DNA from 3 places in the Blastochloris tepida genome. Region 1 is predicted to be linked to each of the others. Evidence: riboswitches for the same ligand, from Rfam matches in the RefSeq annotation. Region 1 holds a riboswitch; each other region holds the start of a gene.
What was found. A riboswitch is a leader RNA that binds a small molecule or an ion and turns the genes downstream of it on or off. The one in region 1 is predicted to bind cobalamin.
Positions count from the first base shown of each region.

Region 2: linked by a shared signal. The riboswitch ahead of cbpA (modified peptide precursor CbpA) and the one ahead of BLTE_RS03455 (DUF4198 domain-containing protein) in region 1 are both predicted to bind cobalamin.
Region 3: linked by a shared signal. The riboswitch ahead of BLTE_RS06825 (TonB-dependent receptor plug domain-containing protein) and the one ahead of BLTE_RS03455 (DUF4198 domain-containing protein) in region 1 are both predicted to bind cobalamin.

Region 1 covers NZ_AP018907.1:769,511-773,928, reverse strand. The annotation lists gene cbiQ (cobalt ECF transporter T component CbiQ) at 1-256, opposite strand, end outside; gene BLTE_RS03465 (transthyretin-like family protein) at 256-843, opposite strand; gene cbiM (cobalt transporter CbiM) at 855-1,469, opposite strand; gene BLTE_RS03455 (DUF4198 domain-containing protein) at 1,489-2,295, opposite strand; cobalamin riboswitch at 2,432-2,645, opposite strand; cobalamin riboswitch at 2,917-3,143, opposite strand; gene BLTE_RS03450 (NAD(P)/FAD-dependent oxidoreductase) at 3,287-4,418, opposite strand, start outside.
Region 2 covers NZ_AP018907.1:356,055-360,472, reverse strand. The annotation lists gene cbpB (peptide-modifying radical SAM enzyme CbpB) at 320-1,756, opposite strand; gene cbpA (modified peptide precursor CbpA) at 1,753-1,896, opposite strand; cobalamin riboswitch at 1,985-2,169, opposite strand; gene BLTE_RS01535 (cold-shock protein) at 2,391-2,600, opposite strand; gene rpsU (30S ribosomal protein S21) at 2,951-3,265, shown strand; gene purU (formyltetrahydrofolate deformylase) at 3,646-4,418, shown strand, end outside.
Region 3 covers NZ_AP018907.1:1,462,152-1,466,569, forward strand. The annotation lists gene BLTE_RS06825 (TonB-dependent receptor plug domain-containing protein) at 14-2,002, opposite strand; cobalamin riboswitch at 2,167-2,377, opposite strand; gene rfbC (dTDP-4-dehydrorhamnose 3,5-epimerase) at 2,756-3,313, shown strand; gene rfbD (dTDP-4-dehydrorhamnose reductase) at 3,313-4,215, shown strand; gene BLTE_RS18665 (glycosyltransferase) at 4,222-4,418, opposite strand, start outside.

The sequences.
Region 1 (4,418 bases):
TCACGATGATGAAGGTGTCCATCGCCGCCACTTGACGAACGGTTCGCGCTACCGGCAGCCGGGCCAGCAGCAGCGCGGCGAGGGAACACGCGAGCGCCAGCGCCAGCACGTCGAGTCGCGTCAGCGTCACCACCGTGACCGCATATGCCGCCGCCGCCACGACGCGCAGCCGCGCGTCCCGCCGCGCGATCGGCCCGTGCCCGGCGGCCGGATCGAGCAGCCCCGCGGCGGCGTCGGCTTTGATGACGTGGCCCATCAGCCGGCCCGCGTCCGGCGGCGTGCTGCCAGGAAGAACCACAGCCCGAACAGCCCGACGATATAGCCGATGCCGCCGAGGATGCTCTGCAGGTCGTTCTTCTCCCTGTAGGCGATGACCTCGCGGCGCAGCGGCCGGATCTCGTTGCGGATCAGCTCGGCGACGACGGCGCGCTGCGCCGCGGTCATGGCAACGGAATCAGCCGGTGGCGCAGGCTCGGCGGCGGCCGGTGGCGCGCTATCCGGCGGCGTCCCCTTCGCCAGCGATGCCGGCAACTCGCTCGCCTCAACACGGATCTCGGCGACGTGACCGGCACCGAGATCGGCGCGGAAGATGTGGGTGACCGCCGCCTTGGGTTCGAACACGAAGGTGCCGTCCTCCTTCGTGCGCACCTCGCCGAGCCTCGTGCCGTCCTCCCCGAACACCTCGACCAGGACATTCTTCGCCGGCTCGCCGTCCGAGAAGCCGATCTCGCCCTCGATCGCATCGCCGCTGGCATAGGCGCCGGCCACCACCTTGTGCGCCAGCGCTGGCGCGGACCAGCCCAGCGACAGCGCCAGAACAAGGATTGCAGCAATCTTTTGCATGATCTTGAATCCTATCCAGCGGTCGCCGGTGACGCGAACAGCTCCGGCTTGACCCGGCGCGCCAGCAGCACCGCCGCGCCCGTCAACGCCGCCTCGATCGCCATCACCGGAATGTGGGCGAAGAACACCAGCTTGGCGGCCGGGATGAACTCCTCGCCCGAGGCGGCGAGCGCAATGCCGACCATGAGCGTGGTCAGCGCAATCGCCAGCGCGCCGCCGGCCGCGCCCCAGATCGCCGCCACCGCCGGAGAGCCGGCCTGGATGCCGGGCCGGCACAGATAGCCGACGATCACCGCCGGCAGCGCGATGTTGAGGGTGTTGACGCCGAGCACGGTGATGCCGCCGAAGCCGAAGAACACCGCCTGCAGCAAGAGCCCGACGAACAGCGCCGGAAACGCCGCCCAGCCGAGCACCAGCCCGGCCAGGCCATTGAGGATGAGGTGCACGCTCGACGGCCCGATCGGCACATGAACGAGCGAGGCGACGAAGAACGTCGCGCTCAGCACTCCGGCGGCGGGGATCCTGTCGGTCGGCATGCGCTTGAGGCCGATGCCGAGTCCCACCACCGCGAGCGCGGTGCCGGCCGCCACCACCGGCATCGACAGCGCGCCATCGACAATATGCATGTCCCCGCCTCCGGTGGTGCTATTTCAAGTCAAGCGCGCGGATCCACAGCACCGCGTCCTGCGATAGATCCTTGCCGTCGTGCTGCTTCACCGGGCCGCTGCCGAGCGCGGCGAAGCCCCAGAAGCCGGCCTTGGGAATGCCGAAGGTGAAGACGCCGTTGGCGTCGGTGATGGCGACGACGGCGCCGCCGGGCGGCGGCGAGGCCTTGGGCTTGCCGGCCTTGCGGGCGGCGATGTCGGGCTCGGCCGCCATGTATTCGATCTCGATCTCGGCGCCTGAGACCGGCTTGCCCTCGGACAGCACCACCCCTGAGAAGGTCGAGCCCGCCAGCACATTGGTCGGCTTGTTGAGCGGCACGATCTCGGTCGGAAGCCCGACCGGCTCATTCCAACCGGTCGGCACGCCGCCCTGGTTGACGAAGGATTTGGTGATCTGCTGGATGAACTTGTCTTCGCTCTTTTCCAGGTAGGGCGCGGGCACCACCACGAAGACGTAGTCGCCCATCCGGCGCACCGGCACCTTGGTCTCGAAGGCCGCCGCCGCATTCTCCGCGCCGCGGAAACTGACCGGGGAGAGCTTCGCCAGCAGGTCGGTCTTCTCGCCCTTGTGGACCACGAAGAACGCCTCGGGCTTGCCCATGTCCATGGCGTGGCCGTTGGCGAACGGATGCCAGAACGCCAGGAGCAGCGGGATTTCGCCGGCCTTCTCCAGATTGACCTCAGGCGTATAGACGAGCTGGAAATGGGCCCTGGCGGGCAGCGCGGCGCACACCGCAACAGCGGCTGCGGCTGCGGCTGCGGCAAGCGCGGATTTCAACACCTTCACGACAACAGTCTCCCAACGAGGGCACGCGGCGCGGCCCTTGCTCCGAAAGGAGACGCTTGGGAGATCAACGGCGCCCGCGGGCGACGTGCCCGCGATGCTGCACGACGCTCACCCCGGCGTCTGACGACAGACCGCTCGCAAGCGAGCGGGTGTGGCAGGTCTCCTGGCTTGCGGATCATCATCTCGCCGAACCTTCCCAGCCCCTCCGGGCCAGTGGTGTTTCTCGGCGATCTTCACCGCTCACAGTTGCGGGGGCAGCCTCGGCATTGCCGCGCGAACGCGACGCACCGTGTTCCCTTTTCATCCCGTTCGGACTCACCGAAGCGGGAACCACGTCTCACCTTAACAACATTCCGCCAGCGCGTCGACGGAAATCTCTCGCAAAAAATTGAAATAGATTAGCGATTTCAAATCGTTATCTGGCATGCCGCAAGCACGGGCCAGCGGAATGCACGCCATCTGAAATCAACGACCGGCTCTATTCGGACCCCTCCGATGCGTCACTCAGACCAAACGGCGTCCCCCCCTCACATCAGGGCGGAAGCCGAGCGGTCGTGTGCAGGAGAGTCCACCGCCGGAGAGTTGCGGGACTCGCAAGCGCACCACCGGGACACCCCGCCCAGGGTCGTCATCGTCGCGGCAGGTCTCCTGGCTCGCGGGTCATCGTCTTTGTCCGGCCTTCCCGGAGCCGATGAGGCTCCAGTGACACGAAGTGGACGCAGACTCGCCGCTCACAGTTGCGGGGGCAGCCCCGGACTTGCCAACGCCACGCGGGCGTTTCGGCGCACCGGATTCCCTCTTGGCCGCGGACCCAACGGGCCCGCAGAACCACGACAGCGCAAGTGTGACGCCTGCCGGCAGGTCAAGTCAACACCTCAAATTCCGACATCGTCTCGAGAGTTTCTGAGGCGGCGCTTGAGCGGGCGCCGATGGCGGCGCGAGTTCGCGCGTCGCCACCGCCCCCGCACCAGCGCCAAACCGCCTGACTCCGTCACCCGAAGATGTCGGTGGTCATGCCGGCATACCAGCCGACCGCCTCGCGCGCCTGCTTCGCACGCAGTTCCTCGCTCTCGTCGCGCTGCGAGGTGTAGGGGTCGAACAGGACGATGCGGCCGTCGCGCGGCTCGTAGCGGCCGCCATTCTTGATCGCATCGCCGGGCGCGATCGTGCTCCAGCAATGATTGGTGAAGCGCACCGGCAGCCGCCGCCCGCCGAGAAACTCGGCGCGGATCAGCATCGCCACCTGCTTCGCCTCGTTGTTGGCGGCGAAGCCCGACTTCGGGAACTCGCCGCCGGTCGCGGCGTCGCCGACGATGTGGATGTGCGGATCGCGCAGCGAAAGCATGGTGGCGGCATCGACCGGGCAGAACCCGCTCTCATCGGCAAGCCCGGCATCGCGGCCGAGCCGGCCGGCCATCTGGGGCGGGACCACATTGACGACGTCGGCCTTGATCGTCTCAAGGTCGGTGGTCACCGTCATCTCGGCCGGGTCGACGCGCTTGAGCCCGCCGTGCATCTTCGGATCCTGCCACTCGATCACCCCGGGATAGTGGCGCACCCAGCCGTCCTCGAACAGCGGCTGCAGCACGAAGTGGTCCTTCACATCGAGGATCACGATGCGGGCGCCGCGCACGCCGCGCGTGGCCAGCGCGTGCGCCATCATCGCCGCGCGCTCGTAGGGTGCCGGCGGACAGCGATAGGGCGTCGGCGGCGCGACGATCACGATCACGCCGCCGTCTCCCACCGCGTCGAGCTGCGCCTTCAGCAGGCGGATCTGGTCGCCGCCGCGCCACGCATGCGGCATGCGTGCCGACGCCGCCTCGGAATAGCCGGGCACCGCATCCCACCGGAAGTCGATGCCGGGCGCGATCACCAGCCGGTCATAGGCCAGCGCGTCGCCGCCCGCGGTCCGCACACGCCGGCGCTCGCGCTCGATCCCGACCACCCGGTCGAACACCAGCCTGACGCCGTGGCCGGCCAGCCGGTCATAGCCGAATTCGAGGCCGGAATAGGGCTTCAGGCCGCCGAGGAACAGATTGGATGTGAACGGCGTGACATAGGTGCGGTTGGCCTCGACCAGCGTCACATCGGCCTTGGCCTCGTCGCGCACCAGATACTTTGCG
Region 2 (4,418 bases), 410 kb from region 1:
TTTGCCTCTTACTCAAAGCGGCCGACTTCGGGTCCCGGAGCGGCGCCGAGTGTGAGCCGGCGCCGCTCCGGGACCCGAAGTCGGCGCCCAAACTCACTCAATCTGATTCAGCCTGGTTTACACCCGGCATAGAGTGTTGCCCCAAAGGGCTCGCACCCAGCTAAGAGGCGAGTCGAATTCTGCTTCGAAGCGCGGAATCGAACAAGTCCCCGAACGGAACCTCAACAGAAATAGCTTCCCTAATTGCCTAAGCGCAACGTGAAGGTCTCCAGGCATTTGGCCACCGATTAGAACCTTGATTCGATAAGTTGAGCGTACCTCACCACCCCAACGCGCGGGCGTCGAACACCGTCTCGGTGCCGGCGTCCCAGCCGTCCCACAGGAAGTCGTCGTGCCGGCCCTCGGCGATCAGCCGGAAGGCGGTGCGCGTCTGCTCCTCATAGAACTCGCAATAGGCGCCGGTCTTCTCCATGCCGCCATTCATCTCGTGCGCCTCGGCCGGGCACGGCGAGCCGCAGAAGTGACGGATGGCGCAGGTGCGGCACGGCGCGATGTCCTCGACCCTGCGGCCGGAGACCTTTGTGAACGCCGGGCGCGCCAGCACCTCATCGATGTCGTCGGCGAACAGATTGCCGCCCTTGAAGGCGGGCAGGCCGATGAACTCGCTGCACGGGAAGAGGTCGCCGTTCGGCGCCAGCGCGAAGAACGCCCGCCCGCCGCCGCACGGCGAGATATCGCACATCAGCCGCCGCGCCGTCGGCGCCAGGATGCCGATCAGGATGTTGGCGAAGTTTGCCACCACCAGCTTGCGCCCCGTTTCGCGGTAGAGCGCGTGGCTCCGCTCCAGCGCCGCGATGAACGCATGCGCCAGCGGCGCGTCGTCGGCGCGCACGGTGCGCGCGCCCGGCAGCGTGCAGCGGATGACGTTGAGCATGCAGGCCGGCACCTCGCGGGCGTGCAGGAACTCGACCATCGGCACGAGCTGGTCGAGGTTCTCGGTCGACATGGTGCAGATGACGTTGAAGGCCGGATAGCCCTTCAGCCGCGCGATCGCCTCCACCACCTTGGCGTAGACCCCGGCGCCGTTCCAGTTGGCGCGGGTGCGGTCGGCGATCTCGGGCACCGGCGCATCCAGCGACAGGCCGATGCCGACGCCGCGGCTGGTGAGGAAATCCACCGCCTTGTCGTCGAGCAGCGTGGCGTTGGTCTGCACGCCGAAGCGGAAGCGGTCCCGGAAGGCATCGATGCCGGCAAAGATCGCGTCCTTGGCGATCATCGGCTCGGCGCCGTGGAAGATGATCTGCGGCTTGCGCCCCTCCGGCATGTGGCGGCGGAAATAGGCATCCAGTCGCGCCAGCGCATCGAGCAGCGTCGATGCGTCCATGTCGGTGCCGTCGCGGCGCATCTCGGCGGGGATGTAGCAATAGGTGCAGTTGAGATTGCAGCGCTCGGTGGCATTGACATAGACCGCCGACGGCTTCAGCCCGAACCGCAACGCCGCCATCTCGCGCGCGAAGGCATCCGCCTGCTCGCGATAGCCGTCGATGAGCGCGCCGCCGGCCAGCGTCTCTGCCAGCCGGTCCTTGGCGATCAGCGCCCAGAACGCGGTGTCGGGCGCGATCAACGCGATGTGGGTGGGATGGCCGATGTCGTAGGGCTGGAACGCCGGGCCATTGCCGCTGTTGACGAAGCGGCCCCGCGAGGGGGCCGCTCCAGGCGCCGCAAGACGCCCTGTTGCCATCAACGGCGCGTTCATTTCGCCGCCTCTTTGTCCATCAGCACGAAGTGCGACAGGCCGGTGCCCTCGGCATCGCAGCTCTTGCGGATGGCAATGACGGCCGGGCGCGGCGCGGGCGCCTCGGCGGCGGGGCGGATGGGGGTGGTGGTCTGGTCCATTCCTCGGGCTCCTGATGACGGACCGGGCGTCCGACAGCACCGCACGCAAGCGCACGGTTCTGCCGAAACCCTTTGCCATCGGATTTCGCCCGGTCAGATTGTTCCAGCAGGTCTTCTGGCTCTCGGATCAACCGCCGCCCTCAAGCCTTCCCAACGGGGTGGTCCCCATCAGTGGCCTGGCTCTCGCCCTCGAAGGCGGCGTCCCCGATTACAGCGGCGGGTCCGCCACGGAGTTTCACCGTGTTCCGGGATACTGGAACGATGGCGGCAGCTAACCCGGCCCCAACTGCGCCGTCAATCGGGGCCTTCACACGCGAAACGGCCGCGCCCGGGTGCCGGACGCGGCCGTTCGAATGGGAACACCGGTCGTCTGCTGCGGTTTCCGGCCTCAGGGCCGTAGAACCGCAGTCCGACCGCCGAAAAATCCCATTCTGATCAAGGATCTTTCGGCGAGCTTGTGTCCGGGAGCCCTGGGGGCTCTCCCGGACACCGCATTACGCCGGCTGGATGTTGTTGACCGCGACCTTGCCGCTGCGGCGGTCCTCGGCGGTGTCGAAGGCGACCTTCTGGCCCTCGGCGAGGCCGCGCATGCCGGCGCGCTCCAGCGCGGTGGCGTGGACGAACACGTCCTTGCCGCCATTGTCCGGCCGGATGAAGCCATAGCCCTTTTGATCGTTATAGAATTTCACGGTGCCCGTGATCATGGATTCCTCCCCCGGCTGCTGGAAGCACATCGATGCGGGATGCGACGCCTCCCGCGGTCTGGTTCGTCGATGTTTGGAAAGACTTGAGAACCCGCGCCCGGCAGTCGCAAGGGCGTAACGGCCCGATCGTCCGGCCAACGTCGATGCGGTCATATAGGCGCCTCCCGCGCCCGCCACAAGCGCCGGATGCCGCCATCGGCCGCATTTCCCCGCCCCACGACGAATTCTCGTCCCACGACGAATTGTTGCGGCGCGGGCCGTCTGGCGTGCTAAGAGGGCGCTTCATCCTGTGCGGCCGGTGCATGCCGGGCCGTCACCTCACCCACTCCAACCAAGATTGGATCATCGTCTTGCAGGTTCTCGTACGTGACAACAATGTTGACCAGGCGCTGAAGGTTCTCAAGAAAAAGATGCAGCGCGAAGGCATCTTCCGCGAAATGAAGCAGCGGCGGTCCTACGAGAAGCCATCGGAGCGCAAGACCCGCGAGAAGGCCGAGGCCGTCCGCCGCATGCGCAAGGCCGCCCGCAAGCAGGCCCAGCGCGAGGGTCTCCTGCCGGCGCCGAAGAAGCCGCTGCGCGATGCCCGCGGCCGTCCCGGCTTCGGACCGCGTCCGTCCGGCTTCGGACCGCGCCCGGCTGCGCCGGCCACGGCGGCCGGCGTTTGAGCCGGCCTGCGGCGCGGGCAGCGCGCCCGATTGTCGCAGCGCGCCCTCTGAATTCAGACTAATTCAATATAATACCTCCGCAGGGGCGGAATATAGGTATCTTGAAACCTATATTCCGCCCCTACGCGCAAACACCCGATGTCAGCGCCCGCAGACAATGCTAACTGCGTGCGCCGTGGGCATCGCAGTGCCGAGAATCGCAGTGCCGAGACTTGCGCCACGGGGATTTGTGTCCGGGGTTTGCGCTCTCGCGTTCTCTGCTGCCCACCGACAAGACGCTCGACATCACCTGTTCGACGCGGCGAAGCCCACACTCCCGAGGGTTCCGTTGCATCGATCCCGCCCCCGCTCTGGCGGCTTCGAGTTCCGGACACGCGACCATGCAGCTTCAGCTTCCGCAGAACCAGATCGTGCAGGCCACCGGCTCCGGGCCTGCCCAGACCCAGTACACGCTGACGATCTCCTGTCCCGACCGCATCGGCGTGGTGGCGGAGGTCTCAGGCTTCCTCGCCCATCACGAGTGCTTCATCACCTCGTCCCAGCATTTCGGCGACACCGAGACCGGCCAGTTCTTCATGCGCACGGCCTTCCTGCTGCCGCCGGGCATGTCGTTTGCGGACCTGACGCCGAAATTCACGCCGATCGGCAACAAGTTCCAGATGCGGTGGTGGTTCCACGACGAGGCGCGCCGGGATCGCGTGCTGCTCATGGTCTCGAAGCAGGGCCACTGCCTCAACAACATGCTCTATCTCTATCTGAGCGGCAGCCTGGGCATCGAGATTCCGGCCATCGTCTCCAACCACCGCGACCTGGAGCAGATGAGCGGCTGGCACCGCATCCCGTTCTATCACCTGCCGGTCACCAACGAGACGCGCGCCCTGCAGGAAGAGAAGATCATCAAGCTGGTCGATGACCTGAAGATCGACCTCGTGGTGCTCGCCCGATACATGCAGATCCTGTCGCCCCGGCTGTGCGAGGCGCTGGCGTGGCGGGCGATCAACATCCACCACTCGTTCCTGCCGAGCTTCAAGGGCGCCATGCCCTACCATCAGGCCCACGCCCGCGGCGTGAAGCTGATCGGCGCCACCGCCCACTACGTCACCAAGGATCTCGATGAGGGTCCGATCATCGAGCAGGACGTCGAGCGCGTCGA
Region 3 (4,418 bases), 690 kb from region 1:
TCGGAGAACCGTATCAATGGCCGAATTTGGCCTTCAGGCCGGCATAGATCACCCGGCCCGGCGCGACATAGGAGAACACTTCCTCATAGGTCTCGTCGAACAGGTTGTCGCCGCGCAGGTAGATCGTGGTGTTGGGTGTCAGGTCGTAGGAGATCAGCCCGTTGACGACCGTGTAGGCGTCGAGCGCCACGCGATTGTAGACGGTGTTGTAGGTCGGCGCCGGCCAGTAGGTGTAGTTGTCGGTCATGCCGCTGTTCTGGACGACGGCGAGCGTGGCGCGGCCGCGGCCCTCGGCGAACTTGACGATCGCGCGCAGCGAGGCCGCGTTCTGCGGAACCCGGATCGCGCCGAGCGTGGTCAGCAGCGTGGTGTCGTAGGCTTCGGCGTCGGTATAGGTGTAGCTGCCCTCGATGCTGAGCCAGGAGAGCGGGTCGGCGCGCAGCGTCACCTCGACGCCCTGACGGCTGGTCGAGATCGGCGAGTTGACCACCGTGCGGGCGGTGCCGACCGTGGCGAGGGTGATCTCGTCCTCGAGGTTCATCGAGAAATAGGTGACGTCGGCCGCCAGCCTGCCGTCGAACAGGGTCTGTTCGATGCCGAAATCCCAGCCGGTCGAGCTTTCGGGGTTCAGGCTCGGATTGGGCACGAAGTTGGAATAGTAGTAGCCGAACTGCTGCACGAAGGTCGGCTGGGTGACGCCGGTGCCGACGCTGGCGTGCAGGCGCGTGCCGTGCGCCAGCTTCTGCGAGGCGGTGAAGCGCCAAGTGGTGGCGTCCTGGAAGGCGTCAAAATCATCGTAGCGCACGGCGCCGGTCAGCGACAGGCCGGCCGGCAGGTCGATCATGTGCTCGGCGAACACGCCGGTGCGGGCGCGGGCATAGAGGTCGCCGACCGCCGGCGCCGACTGGCGGAATTCCTCGTGCTGATAGTCGGCGCCGAACGACAATGTGTTGCTGGCGCCGCCGAGCCAGGGCGTGTCGAACTTCAGCACGCTCTTGGTGTCGAAGGTGTTGCGCTGGCCGTAATAGGCCGAGTTTCCCCAGGCCGGGGAATTGTAATAGAGGTTGTTCTCGAAGGTGTTGAAGCCGACCGTCTGGATGAAGCGGCCGTCCCACAGCTTCATCGTCGCAACGGCATTGCCGATGAAGCTGTCATAGGACTGCGTGTCGGCGGTGTCCATCAGCAGGCCGTTGGTGTAGAAGTCCACATCGTCGGCCTTGGTGCCGCGGTCGGTCCAGCGGATGCCGCCCTCGACATTGAAATACTCGTTGAAATCGATGCCGGCCTTGCCGTTGACCACTGTCGAGCGGCTGCCGTCGGTTTCCGAGCCGAAGCGCGAGAAGTTGAAGCCGCGCGTGGATTCGCTCGAAACCGAGAATGCGCCATAGACCGGGCCGGTGGCGCCGCGGACCGACAGCGTGCCGCCGCCGGAATTGCGGGTGCCACCCTCGATGCGGCCGTCGAGCTGCGGCTTGGCGAGGCCGCGGCCGCTCTTGGTGATGACCGAGATCACGCCGGCCTGGGCGTTGGAGCCGTAGAGGCCGGACTGCGGGCCGCGCAGAACCTCGATGCGCTCGATGTCGTCGACCAGGAAGCCGGCGAAATCGAAGCCGCCATTCTCGACCTCGTTCACCTGGACGCCGTCGATCTGGACCAGCAGCTGATTGGGCTTCAAGCCGCGCATGCGCACCTGGGTCAGGGCGCCGGCGCCGCCGGAGGTGTTGACGGCGAGGCCCGCCGCCTCGCGCAGCGCGTCCGGCACGGTGTTGACGCCGTTGGCGCGCAGCTCGTCGCCGGTGATCACGGTGACCGCCGAGCCGACCTTGGACTCCTCGACCGGCACCTGGTTGGCGGTGATGACGACCTCGGGCAGCGACTGGTCGGATTGCGCGGCGGGCGCCGGATCGGCTGCCGACTGGGCAAGTGCAGGCAGTGCCGAAAGCGGGATCAGTGAGGTCGAGAAAAGAAGGCTCTTGAGGGCCGAGCGGACAAGGGCCGCCATGACGCGTCTCCGGGTGTCAAAGAAACGACAGGAGTCGCGGCGGCCCGGGCTCGCACCCGGCGCTGGCGTTCAGCAAGGCTTGACGAGTGGCGCATGGCCGGCCTCCGCGACAGTTCCACTGTCACCGTGCGGAGAGACCGCTCCGGTCGCGCGCCCCGCACGCCGGAAGGTGACTTGCACAGGTCGGTCTCCTGGCTCGCGGGTCTTCGCCCGTCGCCGCCTTCCCAGGGTTGTCTCCCCAGTGGCGTTCGGCGATGGGCTCTCCGCTCACAGTTGCGGGGGCAGCCTCGGATTCGGACGAGACGCGCACGCCTCCTCCTCACCGTGTTCCCTGGACCGGACGTCGTCCGGCCCACCTGCACGCCGGCAATTCACAGGTTGGTTATCGAAAAGTCAAGCACCGCCCGGCGGCGCGCGGCTGGCCGGCCGAATGCCGTGGCATTGATGCAAATGGCACCGACGGCCTTCAATCTTATGCCAACGGTCGCAGACTATAACTCGTCATGCCCGCACTTGTTGCGGGCATCCACGACTCCAAAATGTCTTTGGAAACAAAGACGTGGATGGCCGGGACAAGCCCGGCCATGACGGAGACCGACATATGTCGGTCTCCGTCGAAACCTGCCCGGCCATGACGACGGCGGGGTCATACTCGACGACAGTCGGTATTATGCCACCATGACGGGCCATGCTGCTTGCAGGGCGCGGGTGGCCTGGGTAGGCGGGGCAGGGGTAAGGCGAGGGTCTTGAGAGATGCAGGTCGTCGAGACGTCCATTCCGGGCGTATTGATCATCGAGCCGAAGGTGTTCGGCGATGCGCGCGGCTTCTTCATGGAGACGTATCAGGCGGTGCGCTACGCCGAGGCCGGCATCCTGCGGCCGTTCGTGCAGGACAATCTGTCCCGCTCGGCGTACGGCGTGCTGCGCGGCCTGCACATCCAGAACCCGAATTCGCAGGGCAAGCTGGTGACGGTGCTGCGGGGGCGGGTGCTCGACGTGGCGCTCGATGTCCGCCGCGGCAGCCCCACCTTCGGCCGGCATGTGGCGGTGGAGCTGAGCGAGGACAATCGCCGGCAGTTCTGGGTGCCGCGCGGCTTCGCCCACGGCTTCGCCGTGCTGTCGGAGAGCGCCGACTTCTTCTACAAATGCGACGATTTCTACAGCCCCACCGACGAGTTCGTGGTGCGCTGGAACGATCCGGCGCTCGGCATCGACTGGGGGATCGAGGCGCCGAAGCTGTCGGCGCGCGATGCCGACGCCGCGCCGCTGGCCGAGCTTCATGACCGCCTGCCGGTCTATGGCGAGGTGTGATGCGCATCCTGCTCACCGGCATTTCCGGACAGGTCGGCGCGGCGCTGATGCCGGTGCTCGGCCGCCTTGGCACCGTGGTGGCGGCGGATCGCGCCCGGCTCGATCTCGCCCGGCCGCAGGCGATCGCGGCCGCGCTCGATGCGCTGGCGCCCGATCTCATCGTCAATCCGGCGGCCTATACGGCGGTGGACCGTGCCGAGGACGAGCGCGATCTTGCCTTCCGCGTCAATGCCGAGGCGCCGTACGCGATGGCGCGCTGGGCGGCCGCGCGCGGCGTGCCGCTCGTCCATTTTTCCACCGACTACGTCTATGACGGGCGCGGCACGCAGCCTTGGCGCGAGGGCGACGCCACCGGGCCGCTCTGCGTCTATGGCGCCAGCAAGCTTGCCGGCGAGGAGGCGGTGCGGGCGGCCGGCGGGCCGCATCTGGTGGTGCGGACCTCGTGGGTCTATGCGGCGAGCGGCGCCAACTTCCTGCGCACCATGGAGCGGCTGGCGCGCGAGCGCAGCGAGCTGCGCGTCGTCGCCGACCAGATCGGCGCGCCGACCTCGGCCGCATTGATCGCCGATGCGCTGGCAGCGGTGCTGGCATCGGGGCAAGACGACATTGCCGGGCGCTTCGCCGCCGCTTCGGGCCTCGTTCACCTCGCCGCCAGCGGCGAGACGAGCTGGCACGGCTTTGCCGCGGCCATCGTCGCCGGCCTGCGGGCGCGCGGCGTGCCGCTCAAGGTCGAGACCGTGACGGCGATCACCACCGCCGACTATCCGACCAAGGCGCACCGCCCGGCCAATTCGCGGCTCGATCTCGGCCGGCTGCGCACCATGTTCGGCGTCGCCACGCCCGATTGGCAGGCGGCGCTGCAGCCGGAGCTCGATCGTCTCGCCGCCGAGCTGAAGGGATAGAGGACATCACCATCCCGGCGGGACGGCGACCGGTGGCGGCGAAAAATTGAGGCGGGGGGCGAAGCTGCGCGGCGGCCACGCCAGCGCCGAGAACGGCGTTCCGTCGAGCCCGAGCAGCGGGCTGTAGCAGGGATCGGCCATCAGCGCCTCGCCCCAGCGCGCCCGCAACGCCCGCAGTTCGCGCGCGTGCTGCGCCGCGAGCA